DNA from 2 places in the Sphingobium naphthae genome. Region 2 is predicted to be linked to the other one. Evidence: predicted binding sites of a transcription regulator. Region 2 holds the regulator's gene; the other holds the start of a gene.
The links. The regulator LexA, encoded in region 2, represses DNA repair genes until DNA is damaged. The targets are predictions, from matches to a motif close to GTTCCNCNCTTGTTCT.
Positions count from the first base shown of each region.

Region 1: uvrA (excinuclease ABC subunit UvrA) is a predicted target of LexA. The motif match lies at 2,990-3,005, and genes of this name have one in related genera.

Region 1 covers NZ_CP171454.1:194,883-200,313, forward strand. Annotated here, with positions in the region: gene ACGGKE_RS00985 (hypothetical protein) at 1-64, opposite strand, end outside; gene uvrA (excinuclease ABC subunit UvrA) at 61-2,979, opposite strand; gene ACGGKE_RS00995 (type IIL restriction-modification enzyme MmeI) at 3,148-3,702, shown strand; gene ACGGKE_RS01000 (class I SAM-dependent DNA methyltransferase) at 3,702-5,431, shown strand, end outside.
Region 2 covers NZ_CP171454.1:653,494-658,924, reverse strand. Annotated here, with positions in the region: gene trpC (indole-3-glycerol phosphate synthase TrpC) at 1-531, shown strand, start outside; gene moaC (cyclic pyranopterin monophosphate synthase MoaC) at 528-1,001, shown strand; gene glp (gephyrin-like molybdotransferase Glp) at 998-2,179, shown strand; gene ACGGKE_RS03280 (hypothetical protein) at 2,227-2,385, opposite strand; gene lexA (transcriptional repressor LexA) at 2,540-3,211, shown strand; gene ACGGKE_RS03270 (ComEC/Rec2 family competence protein) at 3,202-5,346, opposite strand; gene gltX (glutamate--tRNA ligase) at 5,396-5,431, shown strand, end outside.

The DNA of each region.
Region 1 (5,431 bases), 460 kb from region 2:
TCGCATATGCTCGATCGGACAGTCCCCCGGACTGTCCGCCCTGCGGGCACGACTTCGTGGTCATTCGGCAGCCACCGCGCCGGGCGCGCTCAAAAGCGGCTTGAGGTAGTGTCCAGTAAATGACCTTGGCTCTTTCACGACCTGTTCAGGTGTGCCGATAGCGACGACTTCGCCGCCCTTGACCCCACCTTCCGGTCCCATATCGATGATCCAATCCGCCGTCTTAATGACGTCGAGATTATGTTCAATGACCACCACGCTGTTGCCCTGGTCGACCAGCGCGTGGAGGACTTCGAGGAGTTTGCGGACGTCCTCGAAATGGAGGCCGGTGGTGGGCTCGTCCAATATGTAGAGGGTGTTGCCGGTGGCGCGGCGGGAGAGTTCCTTGGCGAGCTTGACGCGCTGGGCCTCGCCGCCCGAGAGGGTCGTCGCCTGCTGGCCGACCTTGATATAGCCAAGGCCGACTTCGGCGAGCATCGCCATCTTGTCGCGGATGGGGGGGACGGCCTTGAAGAATTCCACCGCATCCTCGACCGTCATGTCGAGCACGTCGGCGATAGACTTGCCCTTGAACTTCACCTCCAGCGTCTCGCGATTGTAGCGCGCGCCGTGGCAGACGTCGCAGGTGACATAGACGTCGGGGAGGAAGTGCATCTCGATCTTGAGCACGCCGTCGCCCTGGCAGGCTTCGCAGCGGCCGCCCTTGACGTTGAAGCTGAAGCGGCCGGGCTTGTAGCCGCGCGCCTGGGCTTCGGGGAGGCCCGCGAACCAGTCGCGGATGTTGGTGAAGGCGCCGGTATAGGTGGCGGGGTTGGAGCGCGGGGTGCGGCCGATGGGCGATTGGTCGATGTCGATCACCTTGTCGCAATGGTCGAGGCCCGTCACCTTGTCATGCGGGCCGGCGACGATGCGCGCGCCGTTGAGGGTGCGCGCCGAGGCGGCGTAGAGGGTGTCGATCGTGAAGCTGGACTTGCCCGATCCCGAGACGCCGGTGATGCAGGTGAAGGTGCCCAAGGGGATCGACGCGGTGACGCCGCGCAGATTGTTGGCGCGGGCATTGTGGACAGTGAGCTTCTTGCCCGATCCCTTGCGTCGTTTCGCGGGCACGTCGATGCGGCGGGTGCCGTTCAGATAATCGGCGGTGAGGCTGGCCTTGTTTTTCAGGATCTGCTTGAGCGTGCCCTGCGCGACGATGGTGCCGCCATGGACGCCCGCGCCCGGCCCCATGTCGACGATATAGTCGGCGGCGCGGATCGCATCCTCGTCATGCTCGACGACGATGACGCTGTTGCCCAGGTCGCGCAGGCGCTTGAGGGTCACGAGCAGCCGGTCATTGTCGCGCTGGTGCAGGCCGATCGAGGGTTCGTCGAGCACGTAGAGGACGCCCGACAGGCCGCTGCCGATCTGGCTGGCGAGGCGGATGCGCTGGCTCTCGCCGCCCGACAGGGTGCCCGACGTGCGGTCGAGGTTGAGATAGTCGAGGCCGACATTGTTGAGGAAGCCCAGGCGCTCGACGATTTCCTTGAGGATGGCGCGGGCGATCTGGTTCTGCTGATCGTTGAGCTGGGCGGGGAGGGTGGAGAAGAAGCCGAGCGCGTCCACCACGGAGCGGCGGGTGGAGACGGAAATGTCCTCGCCGGCGATCTTGACGGCCAGCGCCTCGGGCTTGAGGCGGGCGCCGTGGCATGTCTCGCAGGGCATGGCGGTCTGATATTTGGACAGCTCCTCGCGCATCCAGGCGCTGTCGGTCTGGAGCAGGCGGCGGTTGAGGTTGCCGATCACGCCCTCGAAGGGCTTGCGGACCTCATAGGCCTTCTTGCCGTCCTGGAAGCGCAGGGTGACGGGCTTGCCGCCGGTGCCGTGGAGGATGACGAGCTTCACTTCGCCGGGCAGGTCGGCCCAGGGCGTGTCGAGCGAGAAGCCGAATTCCTTGGCGAGGGAGCCGAGGACCTGCATATAATAAGGCGAGGGCGGGTTGGACTTGGCCCAGGGGACGACGGCGCCCTTCTTCAGGGACAGGGCTTCGTTGGGGACGACCAGTTCGGGGTCGAACTCCTGCCGTTCGCCCAGGCCGTCGCAGGCCGGGCAGGCGCCCATCGGCGCGTTGAAGGAGAAGAGGCGGGGCTCGATCTCCGGAATGGTGAAGCCGCTGACCGGGCAGGCGAATTTCTCGGAAAAGACGATGCGGTTGGCGGGGATGCCGGCATTCTTCATCTTGCCCGCGGATTGCGCTTCGTCTTCCCGGCCGGGAAGGACGCCATCGGCCAGGTCGACATAGGCGAGGCCGTCGGCGAGTTTCAGCGCCTGTTCGAAACTGTCGGCAAGGCGTGTGGCCATGTCGGCATTCACCGCCAGGCGATCGACCACGACTTCGATGTCATGCTTGTATTTCTTGTCGAGCGCAGGCGCATCCTCGATCAGATACAATTCGCCGTCGATGCGCACGCGGGTGTAGCCCGCCTTCTGCCATTCGGCGAGTTCCCTGCGATATTCCCCCTTGCGGCCGCGCACCACGGGGGCGAGCAGGTAGAAGCGCGTCCCTTCCGGCAGGGTGAGGACGCGGTCGACCATCTGGCTGACGGTCTGCGCGCTGATCGGCTCGCCGGTGACGGGCGAATAGGGAATGCCCACGCGCGCCCAGAGCAGGCGCATATAATCGTAGATTTCGGTGACGGTCGCCACGGTCGAGCGCGGATTGCGGCTGGTCGTCTTCTGCTCGATGGAGATGGCGGGGGAGAGGCCCTCGATATGCTCGACGTCGGGCTTCTGCATCATCTCCAGGAACTGGCGCGCATAGGCAGACAGCGATTCTACATAGCGCCGCTGCCCCTCGGCATAGATGGTGTCGAAGGCGAGCGACGATTTCCCCGATCCCGACAGGCCGGTGATGACGATGAGGGAGTCGCGCGGCAGGTCGACGTCCACGCCCTTGAGATTATGCTCGCGCGCGCCGCGGACGGAAATGTGGGTAAGGCTCATGGGGGATATTGTTCCAGATTTGTTCTGTTCGGGCAAGCGCCGGGAGCGCGTTTGCCCGACAAGATAGGAAGCGGGCCGCGTCAGGGGAAGAAGCGGCGGGCAAGCGGTTCTTTTTGCTTGTGATCGCGGCAGTGGCCCCTCTAGTCTGTTCACCGACGGGGGACTGAGATGCGGCTGAGTTGGCAGGAAATTCGCACACGGGCGCGCCGATTTTCGGAACGGTGGGCCGACGCCCATTATGAAAAGGGCGAGACGCAGAGTTTCTACAATGAATTTTTCGAGATTTTCGGCGTCGATCGCAAGAAGGTGGCGATCTTCGAGCGGAAGATCGACCTGATCGAACGCAATCGGCGCGGGTTCATCGACCTGTTCTGGCCGAGCGTGCTGCTGGTCGAGCAGAAGAGTGCGGGCAAGGACCTGTTCAAGGCGCAGGGGCAGGCGCTGGACTATGTGCTGGGCCTCAACGATCGCGACCTGCCGAAATATGTGCTGACCTGCGATTTTCAGCGGTTCCGCCTGCTGGAGCTGGAGACGCGGCGCGAGATCGCCTTCACCCTGCCGCACCTGCACAAGCATGTCGAAGCTTTCGCCTTCATGCTGGGCGTGCAGCGGCGCCATTATGGCACGCAGGCGGCGGTCAACATCAAGGCGGCCGAACTGCTGGGCACGATCCACGATGCGCTGGAGGAAAAAATTACCGGGGCACCGACCTGGAGCGGCTGATGGTGCGGCTGCTGTTCTGCCTGTTCGCCGACGACACCGGCATTTTCGAGACGAAAGACGATTTCCTCTATTTGATCGAGGAACGTACGGACGCGGACGGGAGCAATGTCGGCCGGGTGCTGAATGAACTGTTCGAGGTGCTGGACACGCCGGAGGACCGGCGCGTCGTCGGTCTGGATCCGGAATTCGGCAAATTTCCGTATGTGAATGGCAAGCTGTTCACCGGCCACCTGCGCACGCCCGTGTTCGACGCGCAGATGCGCGACGACCTGATTGCAGCGGCGAAGTTCGATTGGGGCAAGGTCAGCCCCGCCATTTTCGGGTCGCTGTTCCAGTCGGTGATGGACAAGGCCGAGCGGCGCAAAAAGGGCGCGCATTACACGACCGAGCCGAACATCCGAAAGGTGATCGGGCCGCTGTTCCTGGACGATCTGCGCGCCGAGCTGGACCGGCTGAAGGCCCGGCGCGACGGGGGCAGGCGCGCGGCGCTGCTGGCGTTTCAGGAAAGGCTGGGCGCGCTGGAATTCTTCGATCCGGCGTGCGGATGCGGCAATTTCCTGGTCGTCACCTACCGCGAATTGCGGGCGATGGAGCAGGAACTGCTGGAGCAGGTCTATGACGTCAACAGCCCGCTGCTGCTGGAAGTCGAGGCGCTGAGCGTCGTGCGATTGGCGCAGTTCCACGGCATCGAACTGGACGAATTCGCCGCCCATATTGCCGAGGTGGCGATGTGGATGACCGAGCATCTGGCGAACATCGAACTGGGCCGCGTCTATGGCAAGGTGTTCGCGGACATCCCGCTGACCGACAGCGCGCATGTCGTCCATGGCGACGCGCTGAAGATCGAATGGGAGGATGTGCTGCCGCATGACCGCTGCTTTGCGGTGATGGGGAACCCGCCGTTCGTGGGTCAAAGCTACCAGTCGCCGCAACAGCGCGAGCAAATGGGGCGGGTGATCGGCGCGAAAAACGGTCGTGCCGGATCAATTGACTACGTGTCGGCCTGGTTCATCAAGGCGGGCGCCTATGTCGCGGGCGGGCCGACGCGCATCGCTTTCGTCGCGACCAATTCGATCACGCAGGGGGAACAGGTGGCGCAGCTATGGCCGATCTTGTTCGAGCGATACGGGCTGGAGATCAGCTTTGCCCACCGCACCTTCGCGTGGGGATCGGACGCGCGGGGCAAGGCGCATGTCCACGTCGTGATCGTTGGGTTGATCCATCGCGACTATGAGCCGCAGGAAAAGCGGCTTTTCAGTTACGACAATATAAACGGCGAGCCGGATGAGACGCGGCATGAAGCTCTGACCGCGTATCTGTTTGATGCTTCGGGCGTAAGCCAACGTCACCTGATGGTAAGGGGATCGACGAAGCCACTTAGCGGTGCGCGACCGATGAGGATGGGCACCAAACCGGTAGAGGGGGGGAATTACATCTTTGATGCGGCGGAACGGGAGCAATTTCTTCAGTCGGAACCTAGGGCAGGCGCATATCTAGTTCCTTACGTCGGTTCTCAGGAGTTCATTCAGAGCAGTCAGCGGTGGATACTGTCTCTTTCCTCCCTATCGCCGTCAGAGCTGCGTGACATGCCAGAGGTGTTCGCGAGGGTCAGGGCGACACGAGAGTTTCGCCAAAAGAGCCAAAAGACCAAGACCCGACAATTGGCAGACTTCCCGACGCAGTTTGAAGTGACGACCATTCCGGACGAGCCATATCTGGTTTTTCCTGA
Region 2 (5,431 bases):
GCCTGCCTGTCGGTCCTGACCGACGAGCCCTATTTCCAGGGCCGGGACGATTATCTGGTCGCGGCCCGCGCAGCCTGCGCCTTGCCGGTGCTGCGCAAGGATTTCATGGTCGACCCGTGGCAGGTGCTGGAAAGCCGGGCCCTGGGGGCCGACGCCATCCTGATCATCGTCGCCGCGCTGGACGACGGACAGATGCGCGAGATCGAGGATGCGGCGCTCGGGCTTGGCATGGACGCCCTGATCGAAGTGCATGACGAGGCCGAACTGGAGCGCGCGCTTCAGTTGCGCTCGCGTCTCATCGGCGTCAACAATCGCGACCTGCGCGATTTCAGCGTCGACTTCGCGCGCACCTACGAACTGGTGGGCAGAGCGCCCGAAGGCTGCACCTTCGTCGCCGAAAGCGGGCTGCGCGACCATGCGGACCTGACGGCGATGGCCGATCATGGCGTGCGCTGCTTCCTGGTGGGCGAGACATTGATGCGGCAGGCCGATGTCGAGAGCGCGACCCGCGCTTTGTTGACCGGCGCATGAGCGGCCTCACCCATCTCGACGCCGACGGCGCGGCGCGCATGGTCGATGTGTCGGCCAAGGCCGTGACGGCACGCGAAGCGATCGCCGCCGGCCGGATCGACATGAGCGCGCAGGCGGCGCAGGCGATCGCCGATGGCCTCGTCAAGAAAGGCGACGTGCTCGCCGTCGCGCGGGTTGCAGGCATCATGGCCGCCAAGAAGGCCGCCGACATCATCCCCCTCTGCCACCCGATCGCGCTCAGCGCCGTGACGGTCGATTTCGATCTGGATGGCGACGGTGTGGCCGTCACCGCGACCGCGCGGACCGCCGGGCAGACCGGGGTGGAAATGGAGGCGCTGACCGCCGCCACCGCCGCGCTGCTCACCATCTATGACATGGCCAAGGCGCTCGACAAGGCGATGATCATCCGCGACGTCCGCCTGATCGCCAAGACCGGCGGCAAGTCGGGCGACTGGCGGCGCCCGGCATGAGCCTGCTGCCGGTCGCACAGGCGCAGGCGCGCCTGTTTGCCCTGGCGCGCCCCCTGCCCGCCGAAACGGTCGCAGTCGGCGCGGCGGTCGGCCGCTGGCTGGCCGACGATGTTGCGGCGCTGCGCGACCAGCCCTGGACCGACCTGTCGGCGATGGACGGCTATGCGGTACGCGCCGCCGAACATCCCGGCCCCTGGCGCATCGTCGGCGAAAGCGCGGCGGGCAGCGCCACCCTGGCGCCGGTTGCGCCCGGCGAAGCCTGCCGCATCTTCACCGGCGCGCCCGTGCCGCCCGGCGCCGACAGCATCCTCATCCAGGAAAATGCCGCCGTCGATGGCGATCGGCTGACGGCAAGCGCCGATCCCCTGCCGGCGGGCCGCCATGTGCGTCGCCACGCCTCGGACTTCGCCTCCGGCGCGCCTTTGCTGCGCCGGGGCAGCCGGCTCGGCCCGGCGCAAATCGCGCTGGCGGTGCTGGGCGGCCGCGGGGAACTGCCGGTCGGTCGCCGTCCGCGCGTTGCGCTGCTGTCGACCGGCAACGAGCTGGTGCCGCCCGGCGCGCCGACGCCTTCCGGTTTTCTGCCGTCATCCAACGCGCCGATGCTGGCCGCCATGCTGGCGGGCCTGCCCTGCGACGTGACCGATCTGGGCATCATCCCCGATGATCTTGACGCCATGGTCGCCGCATTCGAAAGCGCGGCGCAGGCCGACATCATCGTGTCGACTGGCGGCGCGTCGGTCGGCGACCATGATCTGGTGCGGCCCGCCTTCGCCAAAGCGGGCGGCGCGCTCGATTTCTGGAAGGTCAGGATGCGGCCGGGCAAGCCGCTGATGGCGGGAACGCTGGGCGAAGCACTGTTTCTCGGTCTGCCCGGCAACCCTGTGTCCGCCTTCGTCACCGGCACGCTCTTCCTGGCGCCGCTGGTCCGCCATCTCGGCGGGGCCGCCAATCCTCTGCCGCCCACGGCCGATGCGATCCTGGCCTCGCCCCTACCGGCGACGGGCGATCGCGACGATTATCTGCGCGCCTGGCGCGGCGCCGATGGCGTCGTCTCGGTCACATCGCAGGACAGCGCGGCGACGGCCGCCATGGCGATGGCGGATTGCCTGATCCTGCGACCAGCGGCGTCTCCGCCCGCGTCGTCCGGGGATCGGGTGACCATCCTGCCGCTGACATGAAAAAGGGGCCGTCCTGCGGCCCCTTCTCCATGATATACAAAGGATGATCAGCGCTGCTGACGGTTGCCCGGCGCCTGATCCTGGCGCCGTTCGTCGCCCATCTGGTCCTGCCGGTTTTCCTGCTGCTGCTGGCGGTCCCGCTGGTCGCGATCGCCGCCCTGCTGGTCACGGCGCTGGTCATTGTCCTGCTGGTTCTGGTTAGCCATTGTCACTCTCCTATTGCCTTCCATGGAAAGGCATGGCGGACAACCCGCCAGTGCCGGCCCATGTTCCGCAATCTGCGACGAACGGCTGGGCGCTTGACTAATCTCCATGTGTTTCCTATGCGTTCCTTATACGTTCCACGGAAGGATCGCAGTGATGTTGACGCCCAAGCAGCAGGAATTGCTGAGCTTCATTCACAACCGGCTGGAGGAAGGCGGCGTGTCGCCTTCTTTCGAGGAGATGAAGGATGCGCTCGACCTGCGCTCCAAGTCGGGCATTCATCGCCTGATCAACGCACTGGAGGAGCGCGGCTTCATTCGTCGCCTGCCCAATCGCGCCCGCGCGCTGGAGGTGCTGAAGCTGCCCGACGCGATGCACCGCGCGCCGGCGCCCAGCGTCGCGCCCAAGCCGAAGATGCCTGCGACCCTGCCGATCGCGGCCAATGACGTCATCGAAATCCCGCTGCACGGCCGCATCGCCGCGGGCGTGCCGATTGAGGCGATGGAGGGGCAGACGATGCTGCCCGTGCCCGCCGCGCTGCTGGGATCGGGCGATCATTATGCGCTGGAAGTGTCGGGCGATTCGATGGTTGAGGCCGGCATCCTCGATGGCGACTTCGCGCTGATCCAGCGCACCGACGTCGCGCGCGAGGGGCAAATCGTCGTCGCCCTGATCGACGAGAATGAAGCCACGCTCAAATATTTCCGCCGCGAAGGCAGCCGGGTGCGGCTCGACCCCGCCAATCCGGCCTATGAACCGCAGGTCTATGATCCGCGCCAGGTGCGTATCCAGGGCAAGCTTGCAGGACTGCTGCGCCGCTACAACTGAGGGGCCGGCCGCGTTCTTTTTCGGACCGGCGGACGCGCAATCCAGGGGTGCGCGTCGCCAGGGCGATGGACGGTGTGAACTTCGCCTTTGTTCAGGGTGATGGCCAGGCCGCCGGTGCGCGCCAGCAACCATCGATCGATCCTGATCCAGCGTGGTCGACACCAGCGCGGCATGCGCCGGTCGCTGAGGACGATGTCCGCGGCCGCGCAATCCCTCTGGAAGGCGGGGCGGTCGATCAGCATGTCGCTGCGCGTCAGCAGCAGGCGCCAGGTCCGTCCCCCGCCATCCTTGAGGCGCAGCGCGCACAGGTCGGACGAACAGCGCGCTTCGGGAAGATCGGCGATAGCGCTTAGTTCGCCTTCATAGCCCGCGCTCTCCGACAGGGTATCGCGCACATAATCGCCCGCGCGATCGCGCAGGATCGCCATGCCGGCGCTGGTCCGCACCGCCACATGCCGGCCATCGCCCGTCACCAGAAGATCGGGCGGCGGCGCGAGCAGGACCAGCGCCACGCCGCCCACGACCGGCGGCAGGCCCAGCCAGCGCAGGCGGCTCCGCCACAATAGGCACCAGAGGAGGCCCAGGATGACGCAGCCGAACAGCGCCGGCCGCATCGCCGGGGCCAGCAGCGTCGCCATCGGGCTGGCCGCGACCCCGTGCGCGATCCAGAGCAGCAGGCCGAGCGCCTGCCCCGTCAGCCACCAGAAGGGCGCGCCAAGGCCGATCAGGTCGAACAGCAGCGCCAGCACTTCCAGCGGCATGACGACGAAGGTCGTGAGCGGAATGGCGATCAGATTGGCGAACGCGCCCAGCATTCCCGCCTTGTGGAAATGGAACAGCGCGATGGGCATCAGCACCAGCTCCACCACGAAGCCGGTCGCCAGAGTCACCACCAGTCCGCGCCCGATCTTGCGCGGCCATGCCTCGTCCCGCGCTGCGGCAAAGGCGCGGAAGCGGGGATGTTCGGCCAGCGCGACGATCGCGGTGACGGCGGCGAAGCTCATCTGGAAACTGGGGCCGACCAATGCTTCGGGCCAGAGGATCAACACCAGTAGCGCGCCGCTCGCCACGAGCCGCAGGGTGATCGCGTCGCGCCCCAGCGCCAAACCACCAAGCACCAGCAAAGCCGCGATGCACGACCGCACGGTCGGCACTTCCGCGCCGGTCAGCCAGGTATAGCCGATCCCGACCAGTGCGCCGCCCGCCGCCGCGATCAGCATCAGCGGCCAGTCGAGCGCAGCGCGGCGGCTGAGCGCCATCAGCCGCATCAGCAGGAAAATGGTCGCGCCGATCAGCGCCGTCACATGCAGTCCGCTGATCGAGAGCAGATGCGCAAGCCCGCTGCGGCGCATCGCCTCGGCATCAGGTTCGGCGATCGCGCCCTGATCGCCGGTCGCGAGCGCGGCCGCGATCCCTTCTGCGGGGCCATCGACCCGCCCCACGATATGCGCGAACAGCCGGGCGCGAAGCGGCAGCGCTTCCTGCGACGGGCGCTGCACTTCGATCGGGCGCAACGCCTTGCCCGTGGCCCCGATGCCCTGGAAATAGGCGCGCGCCGCGAAATCATAGGCGCCCGGCACAGCGGGCGGCGCTGGCGGCATCAGCCGCGTGCGCAGGCGAATGATCGCGCCTTCCCCCAGGCCGGGCGGCACATCGTCGGTCGCGATGTTGACGCGGATGGTGCGCGGCAGGGTCGGCGCATCGATCAGCCGCAGCATCGCGCGAACCATGTCCTGCGCCGGGACCGCTCGGACCGATCGCACTTCCGCCGTCACTCGCACGAAGACGGCCCGCGCGAGCGGCGGCTTGCCCAGCATCTCCGCCTTGCCCCAGATGAGCAGGCACCCCATCGTCGCCAGCAGCGCCCCGATCATCAGCATGTGGCGCAGTCGGCCATGACCCGGCAGTATCGCCGCCAGGCAGGCGAGGCCCAGTGCGCCGCAACAAAAGCCCAGCCACTGCGCTGGATCGAGCAGCAGGAACCACGCCGCTATGCCCGCGCCGATGCCCACCGGCGCCCACAGCGCGATCTGTTCGCGCTCCGCCTCCAGCCACGCCTCGATCGCCGTAAAGCACCGGCCGACAGCCGTCCTGACGCTTCCGTCATGGGGCGTTTGTCGTGGCTCGAAAGCCATGCTAGGGGGCGTCGGATTCATGGATCAGATAAGGCGAATGTCAAAGAATATGACGGCGAGCGCAACGGGAAAGAACAAGCAGGTG